2 regions of the Marinococcus sp. LNSP9103-4 genome follow, and region 1 is predicted to be linked to the other one. Evidence: a T-box and tRNA genes for the amino acid it is inferred to sense, from the RefSeq annotation. Region 1 holds a T-box; the other holds one or more tRNA genes.
What was found. A T-box is a leader RNA that pairs with one kind of tRNA and senses whether it is charged. The one in region 1 lies ahead of pheS (phenylalanine--tRNA ligase subunit alpha), so its partner is inferred to be a tRNA-Phe.
Positions count from the first base shown of each region.

Region 2: it encodes a tRNA-Phe, which carries the amino acid that the T-box ahead of pheS (phenylalanine--tRNA ligase subunit alpha) is inferred to sense. The anticodon was not compared.

Region 1 is NZ_JBQLIA010000003.1:48,920-64,758, forward strand. It holds gene mutM (DNA-formamidopyrimidine glycosylase) at 1-171, shown strand, start outside; gene coaE (dephospho-CoA kinase) at 144-737, shown strand; gene ACTRXG_RS02970 (glyceraldehyde-3-phosphate dehydrogenase) at 877-1,908, shown strand; gene speD (adenosylmethionine decarboxylase) at 2,283-2,666, shown strand; gene nrdR (transcriptional regulator NrdR) at 2,838-3,317, shown strand; gene ACTRXG_RS02985 (replication initiation and membrane attachment family protein) at 3,334-4,737, shown strand; gene dnaI (primosomal protein DnaI) at 4,756-5,682, shown strand; gene mqnC (cyclic dehypoxanthinyl futalosine synthase) at 5,824-6,933, shown strand; gene thrS (threonine--tRNA ligase) at 7,264-9,204, shown strand; gene infC (translation initiation factor IF-3) at 9,401-10,012, shown strand; gene rpmI (50S ribosomal protein L35) at 10,055-10,258, shown strand; gene rplT (50S ribosomal protein L20) at 10,300-10,653, shown strand; gene ACTRXG_RS03020 (sigma-w pathway protein ysdB) at 10,699-11,106, opposite strand; gene ACTRXG_RS03025 (M42 family metallopeptidase) at 11,373-12,461, shown strand; gene ACTRXG_RS03030 (TrmH family RNA methyltransferase) at 12,567-13,334, shown strand; T-box leader at 13,390-13,608, shown strand; gene pheS (phenylalanine--tRNA ligase subunit alpha) at 13,657-14,691, shown strand; gene pheT (phenylalanine--tRNA ligase subunit beta) at 14,707-15,839, shown strand, end outside.
Region 2 is NZ_JBQLIA010000033.1:3,242-19,080, forward strand. It holds gene rplI (50S ribosomal protein L9) at 1-415, shown strand, start outside; gene dnaB (replicative DNA helicase) at 512-1,876, shown strand; gene ACTRXG_RS15585 (adenylosuccinate synthase) at 2,097-3,389, shown strand; tRNA gene ACTRXG_RS15590 (tRNA-Lys) at 3,532-3,607, shown strand; tRNA gene ACTRXG_RS15595 (tRNA-Glu) at 3,613-3,687, shown strand; tRNA gene ACTRXG_RS15600 (tRNA-Asp) at 3,887-3,962, shown strand; tRNA gene ACTRXG_RS15605 (tRNA-Phe) at 4,146-4,221, shown strand; gene yycF (response regulator YycF) at 4,448-5,158, shown strand; gene walK (cell wall metabolism sensor histidine kinase WalK) at 5,162-7,012, shown strand; gene ACTRXG_RS15620 (YycH family regulatory protein) at 7,009-8,373, shown strand; gene yycI (two-component system regulatory protein YycI) at 8,375-9,310, shown strand; gene ACTRXG_RS15630 (MBL fold metallo-hydrolase) at 9,329-10,123, shown strand; gene ACTRXG_RS15635 (S1C family serine protease) at 10,337-11,584, shown strand; gene rlmH (23S rRNA (pseudouridine(1915)-N(3))-methyltransferase RlmH) at 11,937-12,416, shown strand; gene ACTRXG_RS15645 (hypothetical protein) at 12,468-13,103, opposite strand; gene ACTRXG_RS15650 (DUF4190 domain-containing protein) at 13,288-13,560, opposite strand; gene ACTRXG_RS15655 (uracil-DNA glycosylase) at 13,761-14,450, shown strand; gene ACTRXG_RS15660 (aldo/keto reductase) at 14,447-15,289, shown strand; gene ACTRXG_RS15665 (glutathione peroxidase) at 15,347-15,835, opposite strand.

The DNA.
Region 1 (15,839 bases):
GCCGGCGCTTTTCAATTAAATCTGTTTGTATATGGAAGAAAAGGGGAGCCGTGCAAAGTATGCAGTCATGAAATTGAGCGGGCTGTAGTAGCGGGCCGGGGTACGCACTACTGTCCAGTCTGCCAGACGAAGGAGGGGACGGAATGGTTATCGGCCTTACAGGCGGAATAGCAAGCGGTAAGTCACTGGTGGCAGACGCTCTGCGGGAGCAGGGCCTTCCCGTGATTGATGCTGATGTGATTTCACGGGAAGTGGTGGAGCCGGGGGAGCCTGCCCTGGAGCAGATTATTGAGCACTTCGGCCCGGAAATTCTCCAGTTTGATGGAACGCTCGACAGAAAAAAATTAGGCTCTGTCATTTTTAATGATACTGAAAAACGCCAGGTGCTTAATCAAATTATTCACCCGGCTGTCAGGCAGCGCATGATGAGCAAACGGGATGATCTCGTACGTGAAGGAAATGAACATGTCGTGCTCGATATCCCGCTTCTGCTCGAAAACAATTTAAACTTTCTGGTCGACCGCATTATCGTCGTTTATGTCAATGAAGCAACGCAAAAGCAGCGGCTCGTGGAGCGTGACGGCCGGGGAGAAGAAGATGCGGCTGCTAGAATCAAATCGCAAATGCCTCTCGGAGAAAAAAGAGAGCTGGCGGATGCAGTGATCGATAATTCGGGGACAGAAAAGGAAACAAAAACCCAGGTGAACGAGCTGCTCCATCAATGGAAAATAAAATAAAAACGGATGGATAACCACTTTTCGTAAAAGAAAGTGGTTATTTTTTAAAAATAGGTTGCAAGAATGCGCTGTCAATGTGTTATACTATTTTTAGATTTTACTTATAAAAGTATAACATATTTCCAGAGGAGGATATTAAATGAAAACAAGCATAGCGATCAACGGTTTCGGACGAATTGGGCGTATGGTTTTTCGAAAGGCAATGATGGACCCTGAAATTGAAGTGAAAGCCATCAATGCCATGTATCCTCCTGAAACGCTGGCTCATTTAGTGAAATACGATAGTGTGCACGGTCCGTTTCCGCTTGAAGTAAAATCCGAAGGGGACGAAATGATCGTGGATGGAAAACGGATCCGGCTGCTTCAAAACCGAAATCCCCTCGAACTTCCGTGGGAGGAACTGGGTGTAGATATTGTGGTCGAAGCGACGGGGAAATTCAACCGTGGCCCTGACGCTGAAATGCATATAGAAGCCGGAGCTAAAAAAGTCGTGCTGACTGCTCCCGGCAAAGAAGTCGATACAACCATCGTAATGGGAGTAAACGAAAAAGACTACGATCCGGAACGCCACCACGTAATCTCAAACGCATCCTGCACGACGAACTGCCTTGCGCCGGTCGTCAAAGTGCTTGAGGATAACATCGGTATTGAAAGCGGTTTAATAACAACTGTACATGCATACACTAATGACCAGAACAATATGGATAATCCCCACAAGGATTTGCGCCGGGCGAGAGCCTGCGGCCAGTCGATTATCCCGACGTCTACCGGAGCAGCTAAAGCTCTTTCAGAGGTGATTCCTTCCATGGAGGGAAAAATGAATGGTATGGCTCTCCGGGTGCCAACGCCGAACGTATCGCTGGTGGATATGGTAATTGACATGAAGCGTCCGGTAACAGAGGAAGAAATCAATCAAACGCTAAAAACGGCTTCAGAACAGAAGTTAAAAGGAATTATTTCCTACTGCGAGGACCCGCTCGTATCAACAGATTTTAATGGAAACGAAAATTCATCTATTATAGATGCGCTCTCCACCATGGTCATTAACGACCGCCAGGTTAAAGTGCTTGCATGGTACGATAATGAGTGGGGCTACTCCTGCCGGGTAGTGGATCTGGTAAAAATGGTCGGAGAACCAGCTGTCGGCTACTCCTCCGTCGCTTCGTTTTAAAAATCGTTAATGTGGGAAAGCGTCCCGTAAGTGGGGCGCTTTTTTGTTTATCCTCTATGGGGAATTATATACAGAAGTTATGGATTAAATACAGGCATTAAAGCCCTGGATCAAAGCTTTAAAGATGCTGCATGTGAAAACTGGTTGCAAATTGCAAATAAACATCGTATACTGAATTTCGTGCCTGTGCGTCCTTGAATTTGACGGCAGAAATGCACAGTTTTCAGGCGTATACAGGTATACTAGCGGTTACTGTAAGGGTTAGTGCCAAATCGGACTAACTTTCCCCCAGAGTAGCCTTTAAAACGTGACGGGCCGATAAAAATACAGCGACCTAATGATGTAATAAAAAGAAACAAAGGGGGAAACGTACCATGGAAACAATGGGACGCCATGTCATCTCCGAGCTCTGGGGTTGTGACGAAGAAACTTTAAACAATGTAAATGCAATCGAACGTATCTTTGTAAACGCCGCTTTAAAAGCAGGCGCTGAAATAAGAGAAGTGATTTTTCATAAATTTGCACCGCAGGGTGTAAGCGGAGTAGTCATCATTTCAGAATCGCATTTAACGATTCACAGCTTTCCGGAACACGGCTATGCAAGCATCGATGTGTATACTTGCGGAGACCATATTGATCCGAACACGGCGGCTAAATATATTGCCGGATCACTCGGTGCCGAAGCGGAAGAAACAATAGAAATCCCCCGCGGTACAGGCCCTATCCGTGTAGAGCGCCCGGAAGCGAATGCCCTATAATACGCATACGAACACCGTTTAAGCACAGGTAGCTGCTTGAACGGTTTTTTATTGCCTGCAGTACAAGGGATTCAAAGAAATACACAAATTGTCATCCTCCCGCCAGGAGCGAATGTGATATGATAGAACCAATAAAAATAGAGACCGCCCATCAAATTGGAGATGATAATAATGAAATGCCCTGTATGCTACTCCAATGGCACACGTGTATTGGATTCGAGGCCGAGCAATGAAGGCCGTTCCATCCGGCGCCGGCGTCAGTGTGATACGTGCCACCACCGCTTCACTACATTTGAAATTGTAGAAGAACTGCCGCTTGTCGTAGTGAAAAAAAATGGGAACCGGGAGGAATTCAGCCGGGAAAAAATGCTGAGAGGCTTGATCAGAGCCTGTGAAAAGCGGCCAATCCCAATGGAAACGCTCGAGGGCATCGTTTCGAGGGTGGAAAATAAACTGCGGGAAGAAGGACGAACAGAAGTGAAAAGCGAGGAAGCCGGGGAGCTTGTCATGGAAGAGCTAGCGGATATTGATGAAATCGCTTATGTCCGTTTTGCTTCTGTTTACCGGCAGTTTCGTGATATAAATGTATTCATCAATGAATTAAAAGAACTGATTGATAAAGAAAATAAAGAAGATTCATCAAAATCATAAAAAGGAGGGCGGCGCTTTGAGTCTGCATTGGATGGAAGTAAAACCGGTGGATGGGTACTATGTTCGCACAAGTAAAGAATTCAGCGAGAGCACGGATAAAACGATGTCTATGCTCTACCAGCCGTTAGTCGGAAGCAAAGCGATCGCTCTCTACCAGACTCTGCAGAATAAGCTTGAAAAAGACTGCTATGAAAGCTCCGAAGCAACCCATCATGAACTGATGGCTTTTTTGCAGATGCCTTTAAATGAGATTTACGCTGCCCGCCGCCTGCTTGAAGGCATCGGGCTTCTCAGGGTTTATGAACTCGAAACACACTCACAGGATAAAACATTTGTTTATGATATCCAGCCGCCTATGTCGCCGCGGGCTTTTTTTCAGGACGATGTGCTAAGCGTATTTTTATATAACCGCCTTGGGAAAAGCAAATACATTCAGCTGCGCCAGCGTTTTGGCATTTCGGCTGTGCCTGAAGGAGCAGAAGAAATTACGGCTTCGTTCAATGAAGTATTTGCTTCCCTGCATGCGTCGGAAATGGCTTCCGAGCCGCCTCCGGCAGATGAAGGAACAGAATTTGTCGGTGGCAGTGAGCCGTCGCGCCTGCAGCTTGAGGAGAATGGATTCGACATGGAACTGCTAAAAGCTTCGCTCCCTTCCTTTCTCGACAGCTCGCGGCTGTTAACACCTTCGCTGCAGCAGACCGTCCGCCGGCTTGCTTTTGTGTATCAGCTATCGCCGATTGATATGGGAAAAGTGATTCAGGAGTCCCTATCAGCAGACGATGAAGTAAATATAGAAGACCTGCGTAAAAAGGCAAAAAATCATTACCGTATGGAGCACGGAGCAGCCCCGCCTGCGCTCGGGAACCGTACAGAAAGTCAGGAGCCGGCACCGGCAAAGGGCCGCCCGGTGTCTGAACAGGAGCAAATGAAGCAGTTTTATGAACAGACGTCCCCCGTGACATTTCTTCGTTCGGTGGCCGAAGGAGCAACTGTGCCGGAGTCGGATATTCATCTCGTGGAGGAGCTTTTATTCAGCTACCGTTTATCCCCGGGAGTTGTGAACGTGTTGACAGATTACGTGATGAAGAAAAATAATATGAAATTAAGCAAAGCACTTGTGTATAAAATTGCCGGCCAGTGGACAAGAAAAAAAGTACATACCGTAGAGGATGCCATGAAGCTTGCAAAGGAAGAACACAAGCAGGCCCAGGAACGCCAGGCACCTAAAAACAATTATACGAATAAGCGGTCTCAGGGCTACGTCCGAAACGATAAGCTGCCTAAGTGGCTGGAAAAAGAAGAGCAGGCAGAGAATAAACCGGCAGAAGGTGAAAATTCCACGCAGGAGGAGCAGCTGTCGAAGGAAAGAGAGCGCTTTGAAGAAATGCTTAAGGAACGACGGGAAAGAGCAAACCGTTAAAAGAAAGGAGGCGGCTGGATGGATTCGATCGGATCCTCGTTGAACAGATGGATGGATAAGGATTGGAAGGAACGGATGGCCAGACTTGAAAAAGAAGTGTTTGCCTATCCGGGAGTTATTGATTTCAAGCGCCGTCATCCGCACATACCAGCGGAAGAATACGAAAAAAACAAGGCAGCTTTATTTGAGTATAAAAGGGAGCGCAGTAACTGCGATGCCTGTCCTGGGCTTGAAAACTGCCCGAACCTGATGCAGGGCTATCAGCCGGAATTGATGGAAGACAAAGGAAAAGTAACGGTTGCCTATCACCGCTGTTCATTAAAGATACACGATGATGAAAAGAAAAAAAGACAGGCACTTATTAAAAGCTATTATATTCCAAAAGAGATACTGCATGCTTCCTTTGACCAGGTGGATATGGATCATGAATCAAGAGCGAAGGCAGGAACCGCAGCACTGCGTTTCGCATCGACCACCGTGCCCGGAGAAGACGGACAGGGACTTTACCTGTATGGAAAATTCGGGGTCGGTAAAACGTATATTGCCGGAGCGATCATGAATGAACTGGCGGAGCGAAACATCGGCTCGATGATTGTACACGTGCCGGACTTTTTCCGTGAGATCAAAGAATCGCTTTCGGATAATACGGTGAGGGAAAAGGTGGACAGCGTCAAAGGCGTGCCGGTGCTCATACTCGACGATCTTGGAGCCGAATCGATGAGTGCCTGGACAAGAGACGATATTTTAGGAGTTATTCTGCAGTACCGGATGATGGAAAAGCTTCCTACTGTTTATACCTCCAACTATGATTACAGTGAACTTGAAGAGCATTTGACGTATTCCCAGAAGGGTGGTAACGAGCGGCTGAAAGCTAAGCGTATCATGGAGCGCATCCGCCCGTTCACAGAAGAAGTGTTCATGGACGGACAGAACCGCCGGGGATAATTGGAAATGCATAGGGCATTCTAAGTGTATAATACAAATAAATATGCTACCATGATGATAGCGCCCAGCATGCAGAAAATGGGTTGGATTCGCGGTATTTTCATGCGAGCGCCACAAAGGAATTTTCTGGAGGGTATACAAATGAGCATTGATGGAATACTGGAACGTGCATTAAACGGAGAACGACTGACAATGGATGACGCTGTGCGCTTGTATGAAAGCGATGAAATAGAAAAAATGGGAGCTGCCGCAGATGAAATTAAAAAACGCTGGCACCCCGAACCTGTCGCTACCTTTAACATAGGACGGAATGTCAATTACACAAACGTCTGCGATACCTTCTGCCGTTTTTGTGCATTTTACCGCCGGCCGGGATCGGAAGAGGGATACCTTCTTTCGGATGACCAGATCCTGCAGAAGATTAAAGAGCTTCAGGATGTAGGAGGAGACGAAATTTTAATGCAGGGCGGGACCAACCCGAACCTCCCATTTGAATACTATACGAACCTGCTCAAAAAAATTAAAAGTCATTTCCCTGATGTGACGATGCACTCGTTTACACCGGCAGAGGTGTACAAAATGATGGAAGTGTCCGGCCTGTCCTTGAGAGAGGTATTAACGGCTCTTCACGAAGCAGGTTTGGATTCACTTCCGGGCGGCGGCGCCGAAATTCTCACAGAGAAAACGAGAAAACGGATCAGCCGCCTGAAATGCACGGCCGATCAATGGATTGACTGCATGAAAATGGCTAAAGAGGTCGGTATGCACGGCACTGCAACGATGGTTATCGGCTTTGGCGAATCCAACGAAGAGCGGGCAGAACACCTGTGGCGTATTCGTGAGGCGCAGGATGAATCCAACTGCTTTTTGGCTTTCATATCCTGGACCTTCCAGCAGGATTACACAAGCATGAAAGGCGAGCGTATTACACCGGAAGGCTATCTCCGTAACGTTGCCATTTCACGCTTGTTCCTGGACAATATCCCGAACTTCCAGTCCTCCTGGGTAACAGCAGGACCAGAAACGGGGAAACGCTCCCTTTCCTACGGCTGTAACGACTTTGGCAGTACTATGATGGAAGAGAACGTTGTTTCTTCAGCCGGTACCACACACAAAGTGAACATCAACCGTATTCTTCGTTTAATACGGGAAGCAGGCTACACGCCGGCTCAACGTAATACGAAGTATCATACACTCCGGGTGTTTGAGGGAGAAGAGAACAGCGAAAAAGACTTTGTAATGCAAAACTAAATACAGGTTGCATGAAAAGAAGCTTTTCGCTATGCTGAAATAGCGAAAAGGAAAATGCAAGGATGAGGCCATGAAAATAAAACAGGCGTCCCAGAGAAGAGAACCATGGCTGGAAGTTCTCTACGAACCGTTTTATTTTTACCCCCTCGGAGCTTCGGCAGGGAACAGCAGTATCTGCCGGCGGATCCCCGGCCGTTACCCGGATAGAGTCGTCCCTTTACAGGGGATGGAAACTAGGGTGGAACCGCGGCTGAGCCCGCCCCTTTCGAGGGGGCGGTTTTTTTATGCGTTTTTCTGTATATTACAGTAATAAAAGGAGGATAAATCACAGTGGCAGAACAGGCAATTACGCTCATATTTCCAGATGGGAATGAAAAATCATATGATATTGGCACGACGACAGAAGAAGTAGCCGGCGGGATCAGCTCGGGACTGAAAAAGAGTGCGCTGGCAGGAAAAATTAATGGAAAAATGGTGGATCTACGCACTCCGCTCCGGGAGGACGGTCAGATTGAAATCATCACGTATCAGTCCCCGGAAGGCCTTGAAGTGCTCCGGCACAGCACCGCGCACGCGATGGCCCAGGCGGTGAAGCGCTTGTTTGATGATGTGCAGCTTGGTGTCGGCCCGGTGATTGAAAACGGATTTTATTACGACATTGATACGTCGCACCAGCTGACGCCGGAAGACCTTCCTAAAATCGAAAAAGAGATGAATAAAATCATCGATGAAAATCTTGAAATTATTCGCGAGGAAGTGTCCCGGGAAGAAGCAGTCCGCTTTTTTAAAGAGCTTGGCGACGAGCTGAAGCTGGAATTAATTGAGGATATCCCGGAAGGAGAACAGATCGCGCTTTACCGGCAGGGAGAATTTGTCGATTTATGCCGCGGCGTTCATGTGCCGCAGACATCCAAATTAAAAAAGTTTAAGCTGATGAATATTTCCGGGGCATACTGGCGCGGGGACAGCAGCAACAAAATGCTGCAGCGTATTTACGGAACCGCCTTTGAAAAACAGTCCCAGCTTGACGATCATTTGAAAATGCTCGAAGAAGCTAAGGAGCGCGACCACCGTAAAATTGGCAGAGAGCTCGACATATTTACGACAAGTCAGACAGTCGGACAGGGCCTTCCTCTCTGGCTTCCAAACGGTGCCACGATCCGTCGGATTATCGAGCGCTATATTGTGGATAAAGAAGTGCGTCTCGGCTATGACCACGTGTATACGCCGGTACTTGGTTCCTCCGAGCTCTATAAAACGTCGGGCCACTGGGACCACTATCAGGACGACATGTTCCCGCCGATTGAAATGGATAATGAAACACTTGTGCTTCGGCCGATGAACTGTCCGCACCACATGATGGTTTACAAAAATAAAAAGCACAGCTACCGCGATCTTCCGGTACGCATTGCAGAGCTCGGAACGATGCACCGTTATGAAAAATCCGGAGCGCTTGCCGGTCTTCAGCGGGTGCGGGCGATGACGCTAAACGACGGTCACATTTTTGCCCGTCCGGATCAGCTGAAGGATGAGTTCATTCGTGCTGTACGCCTGGTTCGTGAAGTCTATCATGATTTCGGTATCAAAGATTATACCTTCCGGCTTTCCTACCGGGATCCGGAGGATAAAGAAAAATACGTGGACGATGACCAGATGTGGGAAAATTCCGAGCGCATTCTGAAAGAAGCGATGGATGCGATTGACGCTGAATACGTGGAAGCAGAAGGCGAAGCAGCATTTTACGGTCCGAAACTCGATGTCCAGGTAAAGACAGCAATGGGCAAAGAAGAGACACTTTCCACTGTCCAGATTGACACTCACCTGCCTGAACGATTTGATCTCACGTATGTGGGAAGCGACGGCGGCGAGCACCGTCCGGTAGTCGTCCACCGTGGCATTGTGTCTACGATGGAACGCTTTATCGCTTTTCTGCTTGAAGAGTACAAAGGCGCCCTGCCGACGTGGCTTTCCCCTGTACAGGTGAAAATCATACCGGTCTCGCCTGACGTTCATCTTGACTACGCGAAAGAAGTGGAAATGGCACTGCAGGCCTCGGATGTCCGGGTGGAAGTGGATACAAGGGATGAGAAGCTCGGCTATAAAATCCGCGAAGCCCAGACGCAGAAAATTCCTTACATGCTTGTGCTTGGTGACAAAGAGCAGGAAGCGAACGCCGTAAATGTACGCAGATACGGTCAGCAGGATTCGGACTCACAGCCGCTGAATGATTTCGTGGAAAATGTAACAGCGGCTATCAACGAATATCGATAAAAAGGTTGACGTCCTAATGGGGCCGTGCTAAGATGTCCTAGTGTGAAAATAATTAATCCCTAAAGAAGAAGCGCCCGCTTCTCACCTGACCGACAAACGTTGGCTGGTTATTACTAATATATTGAATGTGTAGAGCATATATTCTGTATACGTGTGGGCGCTTCTCTGTTTTAGAGGGTGTCTGCACGTTTTTTCGTTGTGCCAATGGTATGTATTTGCGTGGAAGCCCCGCGCACTAAATTTCTGGAGGTGGCTTATTATTCGTAAGGACCAAAAGGTAAACGAGGGCATCCGTGCCCGTGAAGTTCGACTCATCGACTCTAACGGAGAGCAGCTTGGAGTAAAATCAAGAAACGAAGCTTTAGAGCTGGCCGGGAAAGAAAACCTTGACCTTGTTCTTGTCGCTCCAAACGCAAAACCGCCTGTCTGCCGTATTATGGATTACGGTAAATATCGTTTTGAACAGCAGAAAAAAGATAAAGAAGCCCGGAAAAAGCAAAAAACGATCAACGTGAAAGAAGTTCGTTTGAGCCCGAGCATTGAAGAACACGACTTTAATACAAAACTGCGTAACGCAAGAAAGTTTTTGTCTAAAGGCGATAAAGTAAAAGCAGCTATCCGCTTCCGCGGTCGTATGATCACACACTCTGATATCGGTAAAGAGGTGCTTGACCGGTTTGCAAAAGAGTGTGAAGACGTGAGTACGATTGAAACGAAGCCGAAAATGGATGGCCGCAGCATGTTCCTCATGCTCGCTCCAAAAGCAGAGCAGGAACGGGAGCAAAAAGAAGAATCCAGTAAAGAGTAGACAGCGGTCAGCCCGTTATATTAAAAAAGGAGGATGTCACTTATGCCAAAAATGAAATCTCACCGCGGAGCAGCAAAACGTTTTCGCAAAACAGGAAGCGGCCGTGTAAAACGCGCACGCGCATTCACGAGCCATATGTTTTCGCATAAATCCCAAAAGCAAAAGCGTAACCTGCGTAAGCCGGAGCTTGTTTCCAAGTCCGACTACAAGCGTATCAAGACACTGCTGCCGAAAACGAAAAAATAAGCACGACCAAATAATTAAGATAAGCTAAGGAGGGGTTGACGATGCCAAGAGTAAAAGGCGGATATGTGGCACGTCGCAGACGTAAACGAGTATTAAAACTCGCGAAAGGTTATAGAGGTTCTAAGCATAGACTGTTTAAAACAGCACAGGAACAGGTAATGAAGTCCCTGCAGTATGCTTACCGGGACCGTCGCCAGCGCAAACGCGAATTCCGTAAGCTGTGGATTGCACGTATTAACGCAGCAGCCCGTTTAAACGGCTTGTCCTACAGCCGCATGATGCATGGCCTGAAGCAGGGCGGTATCCAAATGAACCGTAAAATGCTCGCAGACCTTGCGGTAAATGACGAAAAAGCTTTTGCAGAGCTTGCTGAAAAAGCGAAATCAAACTTATAATCAAACAAAAAAGCGGAGCGCCCGGTAAATCAGGCGTTCCGCTTTTTATTGTTTCTCGGGCTGTTTTGCTTCAAGCTGCTGCATGAACTCCTTCACCGGGCTGTTCCACTCGATAGCAGCTTCCGGATAGAGGGATAAAATTTCCCGCTCGAGAAAGGTGAAATCCTCGCGCTGGAAGCCGCGCAAATGCTCACTTTCAATCACCCACAGCGAAATCGTAACGACTTCAAACGATTTTTCGGTTGTACCTACGTATTTTTCGCCTTCAAACATGACGCCTTTATGGGTCGCCAGTAAATTTTTCCGCACGTTTTGCTGGTCATCAAGCAGATAGAATTGCTTTTTATGGTGAGCTGCTTCCAGCTTTCTCCTAGAATTATTCCAGTATCTCCAAAACGAGTATATGATAATAATAAGAGCGATCAACAGCAGCACTCGTAAAAGAATACCCAATCTTTACACCCTCCTCTGCATCTATCGGATTAAGCGTACATAAGCCTTCTCATTTCTAATATATACGCACAGTCTGCTAAAAAGTTTCACAGGCACCAGGGTATGATAGATTATGTTTGAGCCCTGCGGCAAAGTTCTTTATACTGAATATGGAAGAACCCGCACCACACCGCTTGTATGGATGAGAATATTAGCCCGCAGCATTAATAATATTTTCCCTTTGCATGTGTGTGTAAAACAACCGTACATAAAGGAGGCAGCACGAAATGGCAGAATTAGACCCGACATTGCAGATGCTAAAGGACCTCACGGACGCAAACGGCGTTCCGGGGAACGAACAGGAACCGAGAAAAGTAATGACCCAGTATATTTCTCCTTACGCCGATGAAATGAGCACCGATCGGCTGGGAAGCCTGATTGCTAAAAAAACCGGACAGGCCGGCGGTCCGAAATTAATGATTACCGGACATCTGGACGAAATTGGTTTTATGATATCGGGAATCGATGAGAATGGCTTTTTGAAATTCCAGACCCTTGGGGGATGGTGGAGCCAGGTGATGCTCGCCCAGCGGGTGAAGGTAATGACGAGAAAAGGAAATATTACCGGGGTGATCGGCTCAAAGCCGCCGCATATTCTTCCGGCGGAGCAGCGCAAAAAAGCAATGGAAATTAAAGATATGTTCATCGATATCGGTGCTTCAAGCAAGGAAGAAGCAGAATCATTCGGCGTGCGTCCGGGAGATTCGGTCGTGCCGGTATGTGATTTTGAAGTGATGAATAATGAAAAACTGCTGATGGCAAAAGCCTGGGACAACCGTATTGGCTGTGCTATCGCGATTGAGGTGCTGAAGCGTCTCGAAAATGAATCCCATCCGAATGAAATTTACGGCGTCGGTGCTGTACAGGAGGAAGTCGGCCTGCGCGGAGCGAAAACAGCAACCAACCTTATTCAGCCGGATATCGGCTTTGCTGTCGATGTAGGGATTGCCGGGGATACGCCGGGTGTCACAAGTAACGATGCCAGAGCGAAAATCGGCAAAGGCCCGCAGCTTCTTATGATGGACGCCTCCGTCATCGCACACAAAGGGCTGCGTGATTTCGTTGTCGGTGTGGCTGAAGAGAAAGAAATTCCTTTCCAGTTCGACATGATGGCAAACGGCGGCACAGATGCAGGGTCTATTCATCTATCCGGCGAAGGAGTACCGGCGATGGCCATTACGATTCCGACCCGCTATATCCATACGCATGCGGCTATTCTGCACCGGGATGACTTTGAGCATGCCGTGCAGTTAATCGTAGAAATTGCTAAGCGTTTGGACCGCGACACAGTAGATTCGTTAACGTACGAAGCATAAAATACCAGCCTTTCTGTCCGTGAGGGACGGGAGGGCTGTTTATTTTCTTTCTGCGGCGGGTCAAAGTGTGCTACGATGAGAGAAAATACTGGGGGAGACAGCGAAGTGAAGCGGATAGAATCGGCAAAAAACCCGAAAGTAAAAGAGATAAAAAAACTTCATAAGCGTAAGGAACGTGAAAGGTCAGGGCTTTTTTTAATTGAGGGAGACCACGCGCTGACAGAAGCCGTCCGGTCGGAGGCCTGGATTGAAGAAATTTTCATTGAAGAGCATAAAGAGTGGCCGCAGGTTTTTAATGAAATTCCAACACCGGCCACAGAGGTAACAGAAAGCGTAATGAAAGAAATCAGCTCGACGGAAACCCCGAAAAATATTGTAGCTGTATGCAGAATTCCTGAATTTTCTAATGTAAGAAGCGGCGGATATTCATTTTTCGTGCTGGTGGACAGCATTCAGGACCCAGGTAACCTGGGAACAATTATCCGGACGGTTGACGCGCTTGGAAAAGGGGTAGTCGTTCTCGGCACAGGTACGGTGGATGCGTACAACGAAAAGGTGGTCCGGGCGACCCAGGGCTCACTGTTTCATGTCCCAGTACTGCAGGAGGACCTGGGTGAATGGCTGGAATGGCTGCAGGAAACGGACATTCCGTGCTTTGGCACTTCGCTTGATGAAGGTACGTCGTATTCGGCACTTGAGCCGCAGCCTTACTTTGCGTTAATCATTGGCAACGAAGGAGCCGGCGTACAAAAGAAATGGCTCGAGCGGACCGACCAGAACCTGTACATTCCGATTCCGGGCCAGGCAGAATCGTTAAATGCGGCAGTTTCTGCCGGCATTCTGCTGTATCACTTGAAGCAAACAGATTGGTGATGGTTGCAATCGGGCCAGGCTTTTTCTATAATAATTCATATTGAAACATATAAACACAAATGCGCAGATGAAGAGTAGTAGCATCGCTTCCTGCTGAACAGGGAAAAGGTATCGCTGACTGAAAATACCTTGCAGTAAGGATTTGTGAATTCGCTTCGGAGCAGCCGCTGGAGTATTCCCTGTGGAAGAAAAGCGTGCCGGAACCTGTCGTTACAGGAGAGTGAGCTGTGCACTGCAGCTAACAAGGGTGGTACCGCGAGCCTTCGTCCCTTTCAGGGAGAGGGCTCTTTTTATTTGGCATAAAAATGGAGGGAACCAGGATATGATAGAACGCTTGGAGGAGCTGCAGCAGGAAGCGCTGCAGCAGATTGAAGAAGCTGGCGATACAAAGGAATTAGAGCAGGTGAGAGTAAAATACTTAGGGAAGAAGGGTCCGATTACGGAAGTGCTCCGGGGGATGGGGCAGCTGTCCAAGGAAGAGCGTCCTGTGGTCGGCCAGAAAGGAAACGAAGTACGGGAAGCTATTCAGGAGCGTCTGGAGAAAAAAACAAAAACGCTTGCCGACGAAGCATTAAAGGAAAAGCTTGAAAAAGAAACGCTCGATGTGACACTGCCGGGACGTAAGGTCCAGCGAGGGGCGAAGCACCCGCTGACAAGCGTTGTGGAAGAAATTGAAGATATCTTTATCGGTATGGGGTTTGAAGTGACTGAAGGACCGGAAGTCGAAACCGATTATTATAACTTTGAAGCGATGAATCTGCCAAAAGATCATCCGGCCCGTGACATGCAGGACTCTTTTTATGTCAGCAGTGATCTGCTGCTGCGTACACAGACGTCGCCGGTACAGGCCCGCTCGATGGAACGCCACCACGGCGAAGGGCCGGTGAAAATCATCTGCCCGGGCAAGGTCTACCGCCGGGACGATGACGATGCTACCCACTCCCACCAGTTCATGCAGATCGAAGGGCTGATGGTTGACGAAAATATCCGGATGAGTGATTTAAAAGGGGTGCTCGAAACATTTGTGAAAAAATATTTCGGAGAGGAAAGAGAAATTCGTCTCCGCCCGAGCTACTTCCCTTTTACCGAGCCGTCTGCAGAACTCGATGTTTCATGCGGTATCTGCGCCGGGGAAGGCTGCCGCATCTGCAAGCATACTGGGTGGATTGAAGTTCTCGGATGCGGGATGGTGCATCCGCGCGTGCTGGAAATGAGCGGTTTTGACCCGGACGTATACAGCGGCTTTGCCTTTGGCATGGGAGTAGAGCGCTTCTCCCTACTGAAATACGGCATTGATGATATCCGGCATTTTTACACGAACGATATGCGCTTTTTAAAACAATTCACTCGAGTATAGAAGGAGAATGCAGATATGTTGATCTCATATAAATGGCTGAAAGATTATGTGGATATTGAAGATATTACCCCCGAAGAAATTGCCGATCGCCTGACTACAGGAGGTGTAGAGGTGGACGCTCTGTACCGGCGTGCCGAACCGATTGAGGGATGCGTGGTCGGGTATGTTACCGAAGCCGAAAAGCATCCGGATGCGGATAACTTAAACATTTGCCAGGTGCATCAGGGAGCAGAGACAGTACAGATCATCTGCGGTGCTGACAACGTGGCAGCCGGACAGAAGGTCGTAGTGGCAAAGCCGGGCACCGTTCTGCCTGGGGGGATGGAAATTAAAGCAACGGAAATCCGCGGCCAGCAGTCCAACGGCATGATTTGTTCTCTCCAGGAGCTCGGCGTGGAAGCCAAGCTGGTGCCTAAGCATGTGGCTGAAGGCATTTTCGTTTTTGACGAGGATCCGGAGACGGGATCGGATGCGGTAAAAGCTCTTGGCTGGGACGATACAGTGATGGATCTGGATATTACGCCAAACCGTGCCGACTGCCTGAATATCCTCGGGGTCGCCTACGAAGTGGCAGCTCAGCTGGACCGGACCGTCCGGCTCCCTGTGACTTCGGTAAAAGAAAGCGAAAAGCCTGCTTCAGCAGCGGTTAATGTGAAAATCGAAAACGGGGAGGACACTCCTTATTACGGAGCAAGAATCGCTGAAAACATTCAGGTGAAGCCTTCTCCGTACTGGATGCAGAACCGCTTGATGGCCGCGGGCATCCGGCCGATCAGCAACGTCGTGGATATTACCAACTATGTGCTGCTTGAATACGGGCAGCCGCTGCATGCGTTTGATTTTGACGCCTTCGGATCCGACGAAGTGCTCGTGCGACGAGCGTTCGAAGATGAAGAAATACAGACGCTCGACGGTAATAAGCATCATCTTTCCACGGAGCATTTGGTCGTAACCAATGGTACAAAGCCGACAGCCCTTGCAGGAGTAATGGGTGGAGAACACTCAGAGGTGAGCGATCAGACAACAAATATTCTGCTCGAAGCAGCCCTGTTTCACCCGTCCCTGATCCGCCAGGCGTCAAAGGATACGCGGATACGAAGCGATGCAAGTGTCCGTTATGAGCGGGGGCTCGACACGGAGAGAGTGGA
Region 2 (15,839 bases), on a different contig from region 1:
AGGCCAGGGAAAAAAAGGTGAAGTTGCAGACGTATCCGAAGGGTACGCCAGAAACTATTTATTAAAGAAGGACCTTGCTGTAGAAGCGAGCAAAGGCAATCTGCGGGACCTGGAAGCTACACAGAAAAAACAAAAAGAACGTGAGCAGGAAGAGCTTGAGCAGGCGAAGAAGTTTAAGGAGCAGCTCGAAAAAACAGACGTAGAGCTTACTGCCAAAGCAGGAGAAGGCGGTCGTTTGTTCGGAGCGGTTTCTACAAAACAGATTGCGGAAAAGCTGAAAAGCATGAACATGAAAGTGGATAAACGTAAAATAGAAATTGACCAGCCAATTCGTTCACTTGGCTACACTAAAGTACCAATCAAGATTCATCCTGAAGTCACAGCTGTCGTAAACGTACACGTGACGGAAGAGTAACAGCTGCGTGGATGAATAAAGAGCCTGTTTCCCCGTCATAAACAGAGGGTAAGAACCAGGCTCTTTTTTTCAACACGTTCTATAGAGGTGAAAGCAATGAATGATATTTTCACAGAACGGGTCCCCCCGCAGAATATTGAAGCAGAACAGGCTGTTTTAGGTGCTGTCTTTTTAGAGGGCGAAGCACTCATTACTGCCACGGAGCATTTGATGCCGGAAGATTTCTATCGTCAGTCGCATCAGCGTATTTTTAATACGATGATTGAGCTGTCTGAACGGGGAGAGCCGGTTGATCTTATTACGGTCAGCACGGAACTGCAGGCAAAACAGGTGCTCGAAGAAATCGGCGGTCTTTCTTATCTTACCGATCTGGCAAATGCTGTACCGACAGCGGCCAACGTTGGTTATTACAGTCAGGGTGTATACAGTAAGTCCCTGCTGCGGCGGCTGATACGTGCGGCAACTAACATAGTGAATGAAGGCTACAGCGGAGAACATGATGTAGAGGAAGTACTTAACGAAGCTGAAAAGACTATAATGGAAGTATCGCAGGAGCGTCGTTCGTCTGCCTTCGTTTCCATCAAAGATGTACTCATTGAAACATACGACAATATTGAAATGCTGCAGAACCGGGAAAATGACGTAACCGGAATTGCGAGCGGCTTTGCCGAGCTCGACCATATGACTGCCGGATTTCAGCGCAGTGACCTGGTGATTGTGGCTGCGAGGCCTTCGATGGGGAAAACGGCCTTTGCCTTAAACATTGCCCAGAACATTGCAACAAAAACCGAGGAAAATGTGGCTATTTTCAGCCTGGAGATGGGTGCTGCCCAGCTTGTGCAGCGGATGCTCTGTGCGGAGGGAAACATTGATGCTAACCGTCTTCGTACCGGTGCGCTTCAGGAAGAGGACTGGGAAAAGCTGACGATGGCGATGGGGAGCTTATCTTCAGCCGGCATTTTTATTGATGATTCCCCGGGCATACGGGTAAACGATATACGTGCGAAATGCCTCCGTTTGAAGCAGGAACGGGGTATTGGAATGATTCTGATTGACTATCTGCAGCTGATCCAGGGAAGCAGCAGAGGCGGGGAAAGCCGCCAGCAGGAAGTTTCGGAAATCTCCCGTAATTTAAAAGCTCTTGCGCGTGAACTTGAGGTCCCTGTAATTGCGCTCTCCCAGCTTTCCCGCGGGGTGGAATCCAGGCAGGATAAACGCCCGATGATGTCTGATTTAAGGGAATCCGGAAGTATTGAGCAGGATGCAGATATTGTATCGTTTTTATACCGTGATGATTACTATGACCAGGAATCCGAAAACCAGAATATCATTGAAATTATTATTGCCAAACAGCGTAACGGGCCGGTTGGTACGGCCGAGCTCGCTTTTATTAAAGAATATAATAAATTCGTTAATTTGGACCGGCGACACGACGATAATCAGATCCCGCCCGGAGCTTAGACTCCGGGCTTTTTGTATAAGCGAACAAATTAAGCAAATAAAACTTTTAATGTTCGTGTTTTATTGACTTTGTGTGCCGTGGTTGATAGACTATCTAAGGGATTTTCTCCATAATAAAATAAGAATATGAAAACTTTAGATGAAGCCAAGTGAACGTTATTGGATAAGCAAGAAAAATATGCCTAAGGTGCCGGCAGGAGAGATTGTGGAGGTGGACGCTGTGTCGTCAATAGTAATTGTAGGAACTCAGTGGGGAGACGAAGGAAAAGGAAAAGTAACGGATTACTTATCAGAAAATGCGGAGGTTGTGGCCCGTTACCAGGGTGGAAATAACGCTGGTCATACGATTGTCTTCGGAGGAACTAAATACAAGCTTCATTTAATTCCGTCCGGAATTTTTTATGATAATAAAACATGTGTCATCGGAAACGGAATGGTTATTGATCCGAAAGCGCTCGTTGAAGAGCTGGAATATCTGCATGAGCGCGGCGTTGATACAAGCAACCTGCGTATCAGCAACCGTGCCCACGTTATTCTTCCTTACCATCTGCGTCTCGACGCCGTGGAAGAAGACAGCAAAGGCACAAATAAAATTGGAACGACCCGTAAAGGCATTGGCCCGGCTTATATGGATAAAGCTGCCCGCGTAGGCATCCGTATTGCTGACCTTCTGGATAAAGATGAATTCCGGGAAAAACTGTCGCGGAATTTGAAAGAAAAGAACCGTCTGCTCGAAAGAATGTATGACGCAGAAGGGTTTGAGCTTGAAGATATTCTGGATGAATACTATGAGTATGGCCAGTTCTTTGCGAAGTATGTCTGCGATACATCGGTAGAGTTGAATGAAGCGATCGATAAAGGCCGCCGGGTGCTGTTTGAAGGTGCGCAGGGCGTGATGCTTGATATCGACCAGGGCACGTATCCCTTTGTCACTTCCTCAAATCCTATCGCTGGCGGCGTAACTATCGGTTCGGGAGTAGGACCGTCCAAAATTCAGCACGTGGTGGGCGTTTCCAAAGCATACACGACCCGCGTTGGCGACGGCCCGTTTCCAACAGAGCTGTCTGACGAAATCGGGGACCAGATTCGTGAAGTCGGAAACGAATACGGGACCACTACCGGCCGGCCCCGCCGTGTCGGCTGGTTCGACAGCGTAGTCGTGCGTCATGCCCGCAGGGTGAGTGGGATCACCGATTTATCTTTAAATTCCATTGATGTTTTGACCGGTATTGAAACGCTCAAAATATGCAAGGCCTATAAGTACCGGGGAGAGATTATGGAAGAATTCCCTGCGAGCCTGAAGGTACTTGCAGAGTGCGAGCCGATTTATGAAGAGCTGCCGGGCTGGACAGAAGACATCACCGGTGCTTCGTCGCTCGGGGATCTTCCAGTAAATGCCCGTCATTACATTGAACGTATTTCCCAGCTGACCAACATTCCTATCAGCATTTTCTCAGTAGGCCCGGACCGGAATCAGACAAATATGGTCCGCGGTGTATGGGCTATCCAATAAAAACCACTAAGCATCTGCCATAGAGGCGGATGCTTTTTTCAACGAATCACTTTTTTCATGTAAAACTAGTTGAAATTGCATCTGTGACGTGATAATATTACTCATGTTGTCGTTATCCACAGCGACAATTTCTTCATATTAGGAGCCATTAGCTCAGTTGGTAGAGCATCTGACTTTTAATCAGAGGGTCGGAGGTTCGAATCCTCCATGGCTCACCATGAAAGGCCCGTTGGTCAAGTGGTTAAGACACCGCCCTTTCACGGCGGTAACACGGGTTCGAATCCCGTACGGGTCACCATTTTCTTATCAAGCAGAAAATGAACAGAACTGAAACAAACGATAAGATTCGCAGTGTATTCCCCCTTACTCATTTTTGGAAAGAAGACACCAGAAGGTTGAGTATGCCAGGGAGAGAGCAAAGGAACGTACAAAGCGTACGTGACTGCAGCCAACGAAAGCAGCAGACGAGAAAATTCGCAGTGTATTCTTTTTAAAAAGGGCCTGTGGTGTAGTGGTTAACATGCCTGCCTGTCACGCAGGAGATCGCGGGTTCAAATCCCGTCAGGCCCGCCATTTTATTTTCCTGATTCACTCATGGCCAGTCAGATCAGTCGGTAGAGCAACAAGCAAAGCTTCTCCGAGCATTCTGCGAGTTGTACGTCCCGAATTGCTTCATCGAATAAGCAAAGGATGAGGGTAAGGACAGTGGATCTAAAAGCAAGAGCATCAATTAAGCAAAAGTATTCCTTTTAGCATGGCTCGATAGCTCAGTCGGTAGAGCAGTGGACTGAAAATCCTCGTGTCGGCGGTTCGATTCCGTCTCGAGCCACCATTTTTATAAATAACCAGCGCCTGGACTTTGACGTCCAGGCGCTTTTTTCACAGGCTTCAGGCCTCGATAGGAACAGATAAAGAGCTGTGTTACAATGTGAAAGAGAATTGTAATCCTCTTAAATATTTTGCAATAAACATAAAGAGGCATACCTTTGCAGGGAGTTACTACACATAGATGACTGAATTTATGCCTTTTCACATTTGAGGAATGGAGCGGTGGGAACATGGATGAGAAAATATTAGTAGTCGATGATGAACAGCCAATTGCTGATATATTAGAATTTAATCTTCAAAAAGAAGGGTTTCAGGTTGTTTGTGCATATGACGGCGACGAAGCTTTAGAAAAGGTGGATGATTTCGGTCCGGATCTGATTCTTCTTGACGTCATGCTTCCTAACAAGGACGGCATGGAAGTATGCAGAGAAGTCCGGAAGCGGTTTGATATGCCCATCATCATGTTAACTGCTAAAGACGGGGAGATCGATAAGGTGCTAGGCCTTGAACTTGGAGCAGATGACTATGTAACCAAACCGTTCAGCAACCGGGAGCTTCTTGCCAGAGTTAAAGCCAATCTCCGCAGGAAGCAGCCGGCAGCGGAAGAAGGCAGCACCGAGCCGCAGAATGCTATAAAAATTGGTGACCTTCTCGTAGACCCGGATGCGTATTTAGTAACAAAACGCGGCGAGCCGATAGACCTTACGCATCGTGAGTTTGAACTGGTTCTCTACCTCGGCCGGCATATCGGCCAGGTAATGACAAGAGAGCATCTTCTGCAGGCCGTGTGGGGCTATGATTACTTTGGGGACGTACGTACCGTGGATGTAACGGTGCGCCGTTTGAGAGAGAAAGTAGAAGACAATCCGAGCTTCCCTGAGTGGATTGTGACAAGACGTGGTGTTGGGTACTACTTAAAACATCCAGAACAGGAGAAGTAATGTATGAAGATTATCGATTTTTTCAAATCGATTCATTTTAAACTCATTTTGATCTTCGTGCTGCTGATTTTTGTAGCGATGCAGTTCATTACCGTATTTTTCACGAGCGCCCTTGAAGACACGCTCGTGGAAAATTTTAATGATACGCTCGCCGAGCAGACCGATCTTCTGGAGTATAATGTGCAGGAAGAACTGACACAGAGTCGAGGAGAAGACGATAATACGGTTCAGGAGGATATCGACAGTTTATTAAGCCAGTTTGCCAATTCAGGAGCAAACAATGACCCGGGCCATTCGAGTCCGGAAGCCAGGGTGATCGGCTCCAATCAAATTATTTTAGGCACGTCGAATATAAACGAGCAGGATATCGTCAATAACCAATCGAACGATGACCTTGTGCAGCGGGCGTTATTAGGGAACACGCTTGAAGAAGTGCGCTGGGAGGCCGACAGCGGCCACAGGGTCAGCTTAATTGTGCGGCCGATCGAAGAAGATGGAGAAATTCTGGGTGTATTGTACGTGCGTTCCGACATGTCGAGCGTATACAGCCTGGTAAATGACATCAGCAGTATTTTAATTGCAGCGAGCATTATTGTGCTGATTTTAAACGCCATCCTTGGTATTTTGCTGGCCCGCACGATTACAAGACCTATCGCGGACATGCAGCGCCAGGCTAAAATTATGGGGGAAGGAGACTTTTCCCGCAGAGTCCGCGTGTACGGCAACGATGAAATCGGGCAGCTGGCCCATTCCTTTAACCAGCTGACGCTGAAACTAAAAGAGAGCCAGGCAAGCACCGAGGATGAAAGGAAGAAATTAAGCTCGGTTTTGACCCATATGACAGACGGGGTTATAGCCACTGATGAACTCGGGCGCATCATTTTGATGAACAAACGCGCTGAGCAGCTGTTAAACAAAAACAGCGACGAAATGGAAGGCACGTACATTACAGAAGCTCTGCATTTGTCTGAGACGCTGACATCGAGTGATCTGTATGATTATAATGAAGCGATTATGCTGGATTTCAGCAGCGAGGAACAGGATTTTCTGCTGCAGGCCAACTTTTCCATCGTGCGAAACGAAGACGGACCGGTTACTGGTCTGATTACCGTGCTTCATGATGTCACGGAGCAGGAAAAGATCGAAAGAGAGCGCCGGGAATTTGTATCAAATGTTTCTCACGAATTAAGAACTCCGCTGACTACGCTGAAGAGCTACATGGAAGCTCTCGAAGACGGAGCGATGCAGGATGAAAATCTGGGACCCCGCTTTTTACAGGTGACCCAGAACGAAACGGACCGAATGATCCGGCTCGTGAACGACCTGCTTCAGCTTTCGCGGATGGACAGTGACGAAATCAGCCTGGACTTTTTTACTGTGGACCTGTCTGAAATGATTAATCAGGTGATTGAACGCTTTGAAATGATTAACAAGGATAAAAATATTGCTTTCTATAAAGAAGTCCCTTCCTACCCGGTATACGTAGATATGGACAAAGACAGGATTTATCAAGTCTTTGATAACGTGCTTTCAAATGCCGTGAAGTACTCGCCGGATGGCGGGGAAATCAGTGTGCAGATGTTTACTCGTGCCGATGCTGTAGACGTGGAAATCAGCGATCAGGGTGTAGGCATTCCAAAAGAAAGCCAGCACCGTATTTTTGACCGGTTTTACCGGGTGGATAAAGCGAGAGCGAGAAACCTCGGGGGCACCGGACTGGGTCTTGCGATTGCCAAGGAATTTATCCATGCGCACGGCGGAAGAATTGCGGCTGACAGTGAATGGAAAAAAGGAACCACTATATTAATTACGCTGCCATATTCAGTGATTAATAAAGCGGAGGCTGGATCATGAAAGAAACAATCAAATCCTGGGTGTTAACGATTTTAGTAATAGGCAGTCTGCTTCTTACCTGGCAGAACTGGTCGTTTCAGCCCGAATATGATAGCGTCAATTCCTCTGAAACCGTACAGGAAACGACAGAAATAGCAGAGACCCGGGAAGCAGGTGAAATCGTCCGGCCGAATCAGGGAGTAGTGCGTTCAAATGGCAGAAGTGTTCTCATGACCGAGGACCAGGCTTCAACTGACCTGGACAAAGCCTTCCGGCAGCTCGAAGAGGCAAGCATCACAGAAACATCAGCGACTGACCTGGAGCATGATGAGCTGTACGAAAACGTCTCTTCAGCAGAATATTCGATGGAGCTTGTATTTCCGTCGTCGGTATCGTGGTCGATGATCAATGAACTGTTCAGCTTTGAAGATGAAAGCGATGAAGCATCCAGCATCCTGGATGGCTCGATTGACCGGATTATATTAACAGCTTCACCGGCAAGTGAAGAACTGAACGCTGCGTTTGTTTCCTACGATCAGGGTGTAGTTGTAAACAGCAACACCAGCCTGGATAAAAGCGATGTGGAGCATGAACGGTATCTCTCGGAATACGAAAACATGCTTACTTACAGTGCTGATGAAAACGGGTACGAAAAGCATATTTATATTCCCGAAGATCCGGGATCCCGGACGAATTATACCTATGCTTCCACGAGTTTATCAGCCAACAGCTTTCAGCAGGTGTTGCTGCCGGAAGGAAATGGCCAAAACCTTCAGACGTACAACTATGATTCATCGGAAGTCCTCACAGACGGCACGAGAGAGCTGCGGATTAATAATGCCGGGGATTACCTTCGTTATGCCAACCCAACCTATTCGGAGCAGACAGACGGTAATGATACAAGCAGCCTTGTTTCTTCCTTCGAGTTCGTGAATAATCATGCCGGCTGGTCGGATAATTACCAGTATTATGATTCCACCACCCTGGACGGGGAAACAACGGTTACCTTCAGAATGAATAAAGGCGGTCTGCCAGTCTTTCGGGACTCCAATGGCAGTGATTTTGCTTCCATTCAGGTGTCGAATGTAGGCACGCAGACAAGTGGGTATTCCCGGCCGCTGTTTGATTTGGAAAATAACCCGGTCAGGACCGGGGATGCTGGTGTCTCCACCGATCTTCCTACCGGGGAAGAAACGCTCGATGCTGTACAGGAGCAGTGCAGTTCTTCGCTGATTGAAGATATACAAATCGGCTACAGCATTTCAAGAAACGGGGAAAATTCCGGCTATTATGACATGGAGCCCGGGTGGTTTGTCCGCTGCGACGGCAGCTGGTCTCCAGTGGATTTTGGCGGAGACGATAACGAAGAAGGAGGAGAATAAGATGGACTGGGCGAGAACAAAGACCATTTTTATTATTGTTTTCCTGCTTCTTAATACATTTTTGCTTTCGAGTTATTTAGAACAGCAGACCAATTACCAGGAAAGCTCTGCCTCCCAGACAGGCGGTGAGGAATCAGAACAGCGGCTCTATGGGTATCCAGAGGATGATCTGCCGGACCGGATTGAACAGCTTCATCTAGAAGCAAGCTACGTGGATTTTGAAGGCGGGAGCCGCTCTCAAAAGGTAGAAGACAACTCAAACATTAGTGAAATTACGTATATATCAAACGAACGATTGATTGGAATGAGTGCTACGCTCGAGGAACCGGTGGAAATATCTGAAGCTAACCGGAACGAGGATCTGGCCTCCTTTTTAAGCGACTATGTCTGGAGTGCAGACGATTATGAACAGGGTCAGATGGATGAAGAGTTAAACAGGCAGTACTATTATCAGACGTTTGACGACAAGCAGATTTATAAACCGGAAACATCTGCCCAGCTTGAGCTGGTGTTTAACGACCAGGACGAGATTGTGGGCTTCCGACAGTCGTATTTTGAGCTCGATGCCACTCCGGCAGACAGCACCATTCCTCCGGAGGATGCTATTGAAGCCCTGGGGAACCCGAGCAACGGTATTCTGCAGACAAACGATACGGTGAGCGATGTGAGCGTCGGTTACTTTAACCAGGTTACACCTCAGGGAGAAAACGTTTATTTATATACACCGATGTATATTGTGGAAGTAAACGGAGAATCGAGGTACCTGGTGAATGCCAGAACCCAGCGCGTCCAATCATGGGAGCAGGTAATGGAGAATAACGGCGAAGAGGATATCATGGTCGAACCGGAGGTGCCGGAAAATGACTCTGACCCGGAAGAAGATGCTGAAGAAGATGGTTCAGCGGAAAACGGGGAAGAAGCACCGGCTAATGAATAGGGAAAGCAGGAGGATAGAATGACACTGCAGTTCAGTGTACTTGCCAGCGGCAGTACAGGCAATGCTATTTACGTACAGACTGGGAAGCAGCGTTTGTTGATTGATGCAGGCTTGAGCGGCAAAAAAATAGTGGAAAATTTAAATGCGATCGGTGTGGATCCAGCAGCTTTGGACGCGCTGATAGTTACCCATGAACACAGCGATCATATTAAAAGCGTCGGGGTATTAAGCCGGAAATACCAGCTGCCGGTCTATGCCAACGTAAAAACGTGGCAGGCGATGGAAGGGCTTATCGGGAAGGTGCCCCTGGAACAGAAATTTCACCTTGACCGAAATCAGCCGGCTGCATTTGGCAATATTGAGCTTGAGCCGTTCCACGTTTCGCACGATGCAGCAGATCCTATGTTTTTTGTGTTTCACCATGAAGGCAAAAAACTGGCGCTTGCCACAGATATGGGATACGTCAGCGACCAGATCAAAGGCACGGTAAAAAATGCCGATGCGTACGTTTTTGAATCAAACCACGACATTAATCTGCTTCGTATGGGCCGCTATCCCTGGAATGTTAAAAAACGAATTCTGGGTGATTCCGGACACGTGTCGAACGAGGATTCCGCTTATGCGCTCGCGGATATTGTCGGAGAGCGGACGAGCAGAATCTATCTCGCGCATTTAAGCCGGGACAATAACATGAAAGATCTGGCACGGATGACGGTAAAGCAGGTGCTTGAAGAAGAGGAAACAGGAATAGGTCATACGTTTCACCTCTACGATACGGATCCATTTCTTCCTACAAGCCTGCATACCCTTTAAACCAATATATATGGTACACCTTAGGGGTATTCTCTATAAACGTAAAAAATTATCAAAAGCACACCCTTTTACTGGACGGGGCGTGCTTTTTCTTCGTACAATAAACATACATCCCGGCACCCGAGACGGGTATGATAAAGGGTCTTCATTTCAGTATATGTCAAAAGCACTGAAATCAGCCCCGGTATCTTATGAAAAAGGAAGTGTCGGAATATGGGTTATTATGATGATCATGCAAGAAAAGAAAGTCAGAAGCAAAAGAAAAGTCGCAGAAATGTAGGTATCGCGGGCTTTGTGGGGGCAATTCTCGGTGCAGGGGTAATGACAGTATCAGCACCGTTTATATATGATTCGGTTTCAGGGGAAAATACTGAAACGATTGACGGGACGGCAGATTTATCGGACAACGGTTCCGGATCCGACGTCTCTACGGAAGAAGTCAGTGCAGAGGCTGGCACGGTAACAGCAGCAGCAAACGAGGTTTCCGGGGCTGTAGTCGGAGTGTTTAATCAGGTTCAGTCAGAAAACGCCGGTATTCAGGGCAGCGAGGACCAGGGCGAAGACTCTGTCGAACAGGGGACCGGCTCTGGCGTTATTTATAAAAAGGAAAACGGCTCAGCGTTTATTGTTACCAACAACCATGTAGTAGAAGGGGCAAATTCAGTAGAAATCAGCTTAGAGGATGATACCCGGCTGGAAGCAGAGATTGTCGGTACTGACCCTTATACTGATCTGGCCGTGTTAAAAGTAGATGGCGGACAGATAGACACGGTAGCTGATTTTGGCAGTTCGGATGACCTGCAGGTAGGTGATCAGGCAATCGCTATTGGGAATCCGCTCGGCACAGATCTGTCACGAACAGTGACAGAGGGAATCATCAGCGCGAAGGATCGCAGTATTCCGGTGGATTACGACGGGGATGGACAGGATGACTGGGAAGCAGACGTCATGCAGACGGATGCAGCGATCAACCCCGGCAACAGTGGTGGTCCTTTGGTCAACAGCTCAGGTCAGGTCATCGGCATTAATTCGATGAAAATTGCCCAGTCTTCGGTGGAAGGCATCGGGTTTTCGATTCCAACATCAGTGGCAGTGCCAATCATTGAAGATTTAGAAGAAGACGGCGAAGTAGAACGCCCGCAGCTGGGTGTTGCTATTCAATCAATTTCTGAACTGTCAAGCTACAACTGGACAGAAGAGCTGGGACTTCCGGAAGATGTGGATCACGGAGTGTACGTGACCCAGGTCCAGCCAAATTCTGACGCGCAGGAGGCAGGACTCGAACAAAACGATGTGATCACTCAAATTGACGGCGAAGAAGTACAGGGAGGCAGCGACCTCAGGAATTATCTCTATAACAGCACCGAAATCGGAGATACAGTTACTATAACGTATTACCGGAACGGGGAAGAGCAGACAACGGATATAGAATTAACACAGACAGCATCCACAGGTGAATAAATCAATTCAGGGCCTTCCATTGAAGGCTCTTTTTTTGTGGATAAATATAGATATGGTCGAACTGAAGAAAATATATGCTACAATAGACGCTAAGAAAATTGTATGGAGAAAGAGGGACAAACCCTTGCTATACTGCTGTAAAGAACATATAAGATAATCATTGGATGACGTATTGTAAAATGAAAAAAGTATAGCTGTGGGTGTGGATAGGATTGTGGATGAAAGCGAAAAAATATCCACACCCTGTGAGTATCGGGGAGAAAAAGCAGAATATATCTTGTCAATTTAGGCTCGTTCACTTGTGAATATGTGGACAATTTCTGTGGAAAAATAAGCTGGAGGGAAAAGACTTGTGAATATATTGATTATTGCCGTCGGTAAATGCAAAGAAACATTCATCAATGAAGGAATCGCAGAATATAAAAAAAGACTGAGCAGGCAGGGCTCCTTGGAAATTGTTGAAGTAAAGGATGAAAAAACACCGGAGCAGGCCAGTGATAAGGAAAATGAGCAGGTAAAGAATACAGAGGGCGAACGCATTCTCAAAAAGATTCCTGAACGGGGATACGTGATTGCTCTTGAGCCGGAAGGCAGAATGATTTCTTCTGAACAGCTGGCTGCAACCTTCCAGGATTTAGCCGTCCAGGGGACGAGTACAATTGTTTTTGTCATCGGTGGATCGCTCGGCCTATCCGCAGAAGTGTTAAAGCGGGCGGATTTCAAATGGTCATTTTCTGCGTTAACCTTCCCCCACCAATTAATACGCCTGATGCTTACAGAGCAGATCTACCGTGTAGTACAAATTAATGCGGGTAGCCCGTACCATAAGTAAAAGGAATGTAAAAAGCGCTTACTCTTAAAGGAGCAGGCGCTTGTTTAACAGTTAATTATTGTAGGCGCTTAACTGTTCTTCATAGGCGAATTCGACCATAACAAAATCATAGCCCCAGTCGTCGTAAGCGTTTTGCAGAAGCGTTTCCTTTGTACCTGTGTCGATGGAAAGCTCTGATAAGCTCTCGTAGGCAGCTCTCTGCTCCTCTATGACGAAATCCTGCATGACGTAGTCGTCAGGCCAGTCGCTCTCTGCATTTTCTTTAATACGGGTCTCTGCCTCTTCTTCAGTAATCGAAGCGATAACGTTCGTGTAGCTTCCGTCTGTCTCTTCGCTGGAATCGGATGAAGCTTCTGTCTCTTCTTCCTCCTCGTTGAAGGCCCCTGCTTCTTCTTTTAATTCTGCGTTTTCTTCCTTAAGCTCTTCGTTTTCTTCCAGTAAATTCTGGTTCTTTTCCTTTAGATTTGTTTTCTTTTCTTTTAGACTGTTCTTTTTCTCGCGGAGTTCTTCATTTTTTTCCTGCAGATTGGACACTTTTGTTTTCAGTTTCTCGTTCTTTTCCTTTATTTCCTGCAGTTCTTCCTTCACAGAAGACCCTGAAGCAGCTTCGGTCTCTATAGAAGTACTGCAGGCTGAAAGCATGAATAAGGAAACAAGACCTACGACAGGTATAATCTTTTTGTTCATATAACCTCCTAATAAAATGTATTTAATAGTTATATAGTACTGCCGGTGAGAAGGATAAACAAGTATTTGTTTGCCGGCCATTTCTTTTTATAGGCAGCTGCTTTTTTTTGCAGGGATGCTTTACTTTACGGACAAAAATTCGGCGCTTTTAGGTGCAAAAAACCTAAAAGCGCCGATACTTTTATCATAATACAAAAACATTTAACGTAATGATAGCTCCTATTATCGTTCCAATTAAGCTGAAAATGACTCCGGCCAATGCTGCTTTTCTTCCGCGGTAATGATAGTTTTTAATGTCCTTTAATGCTTTAATCCCGGTCCACAAACCAATAATACCGAAAATTACACTGAAAGGAAAAAGAATTACAAGAAAAATGAATGCATCAAACCCCAGGACTAAGGAAATGATGGCTTTAAGGCTTCTTGGCTGGGTCGCCACTGTATCAGTTTCATTCATGGGCTGCCGCTCCTTCACTATACCAGATCACATTATCGTCTTTTTTATCGTAACGCGACTGTGAAGCAAAAACAATGAACAGGAGTGGCATTCTATTGACATTTCCCGGACTGCTTACGTTTGATCTTTCTAAAAAAAGGATATTAAGGATTTAGAGCATACAGTAAAAGAAATCAGCAGGCGAAGGAGTCGACGCGGCTATGGAAATTCTGCAGAATGACTGGGCTCCTGTGCTCGAAAAGGAATTCGAAAAAGAGTACTATCAGGAGCTGCGGGAATTTTTAAAAAAAGAATACCAGGAAAAGACCGTCTATCCTGATATGCACGATATTTTTAATGCGCTGCATTATACAGGATACGAGAATACAAAAGTGGTTATTCTTGGTCAGGACCCCTACCACGGGCCGAAGCAGGCCCACGGGTTAAGTTTTTCCGTAAATCCGGATGTTTCCATCCCCCCATCGCTGAAAAACATCCATGCAGAGCTGGAAGAAGACCTGGGCTGTGAAAAACCGCGTCATGGTTCCCTCGTTTCCTGGGCAAAGCAGGGAGTGCTTCTGCTGAACACAGTACTTACAGTGCGAAAAGGGGAAGCGAATTCGCACAAAGGACAAGGATGGGAAACCTTCACAAATGAAGTAATCCGGCAGACTAACGAAAAAGAGTATCCCGTGGTATTCATTTTATGGGGCCGCCATGCTCAGGCAAAAGAAGAGCTTATTACAAATGAGCATCACTTAGTCATTAAATCTCCACATCCGAGTCCGTTTTCCGCTAATAAAGGATTCTTTGGAAGCCGCCCGTTCTCAAAAACCAATCAGTTTTTGAAAGAGGCCGGGCGTCCGGAAATTGACTGGTGTATTCCAACAGAGGAGGAAGATCGTACATGAGTATTCAAACATCTGTAACAACCTTAGCAAATGGAGTAAAAATGCCGTGGTTAGGCCTTGGCGTCTATCAGGCAGAAAAAGGTGAAGAAGTAAAAAATGCTGTTTTAACCGCCCTGCAGGCAGGCTATCGCTCCATCGACACCGCTTCCTTTTATGACAACGAAGAAAGCGTCGGAGAAGCGATTCAGGAAAGCGGAGTGCCGCGTGATGAATTGTTTATCACCACAAAGCTGTGGAACAATGAACACGGCTTTGACGAAGCGCTGGAAGCCTTTGAGCGCTCCCGTAAAAAACTCGGCGTTGATGTAGTGGACCTTTATTTGATCCATTGGCCGGTTCCCGGAAAGTTCAAAGAAACCTGGGGAGCGCTTGAGAAGCTGTATAAAGACGGCAAAGTACGTGCCATAGGAGTCAGTAACTTTACCGAACAGCACCTCGAAGAGCTGCTGAAAACAGCAGAAATCACGCCGATGCTGAACCAGGTGGAGTTTCATCCGCGTCTTTTCCAAAAAGCCCTGTTAGAATACTGCCAAAGCCATGATATTCAGCTTGAAGGCTGGAGACCGCTTGGGAAAGGCGATCTTCTTGAACACGATGCGGTGAAAGAAATTGCTGACAAGCATGGCAAAACGCCGGCGCAGGTTCTGGTACGGTGGGCCCTTCAAAATAAGGTTGTATCTATTCCTAAGTCTGTTACAGCCGAACGAATCCGCTCTAATGCAGAAGTGTTCGATTTTGAACTCGATACGAAAGACATGGACACGATCAACGGCATGAATGAAGATGCCCGTTATGGTCTGCACCCGGATGAGTTCGATTACGCGTCAACGACAAAATAATGAAGTAAAGCAGCCGGCATATTCGCTATGCCGGCTGCTTTTTTATGTTTACCATCTTTAAGACTGCTGAAGGCCAGTTTCAATCATGCTCGTTATTTGCGGATCGGTCGGTTTTGTACTGCTTTTAAAGCTGCCGAGAACTTCGCCGTGGCGGGAAACAAGAAACTTCTCAAAATTCCATTCGATCTCACGGTCTGGGCTCGTCTGCTCCAGAAGCCAGTCGAACAGGGGATGTTTTTCGTTTCCTTTGGCATGGATCTTATCAAAAATATCGAAGCTGACCCCGTAATTGGTTTCGCAGAATTCCGTGATATTTTCAATAGTGTCCGGCTCCTGGCCGCCAAAGTCGTTCGAAGGAAAGCCGAGTACCTGAAAGCCACGGTTTTTGTATCGTTGATACAGCTCCTCCAATTCTTCGTACTGCGGAGTGAAGCCGCATTCTGAAGCAGTGTTGACAATCAGCAGTACCTCTCCCCTGTACTCGTTCAGCGTTTTTTCTGTGCCATCAGCCTGGACGGCCTCAATGTTGTAAATACTGGCAGTCATAATT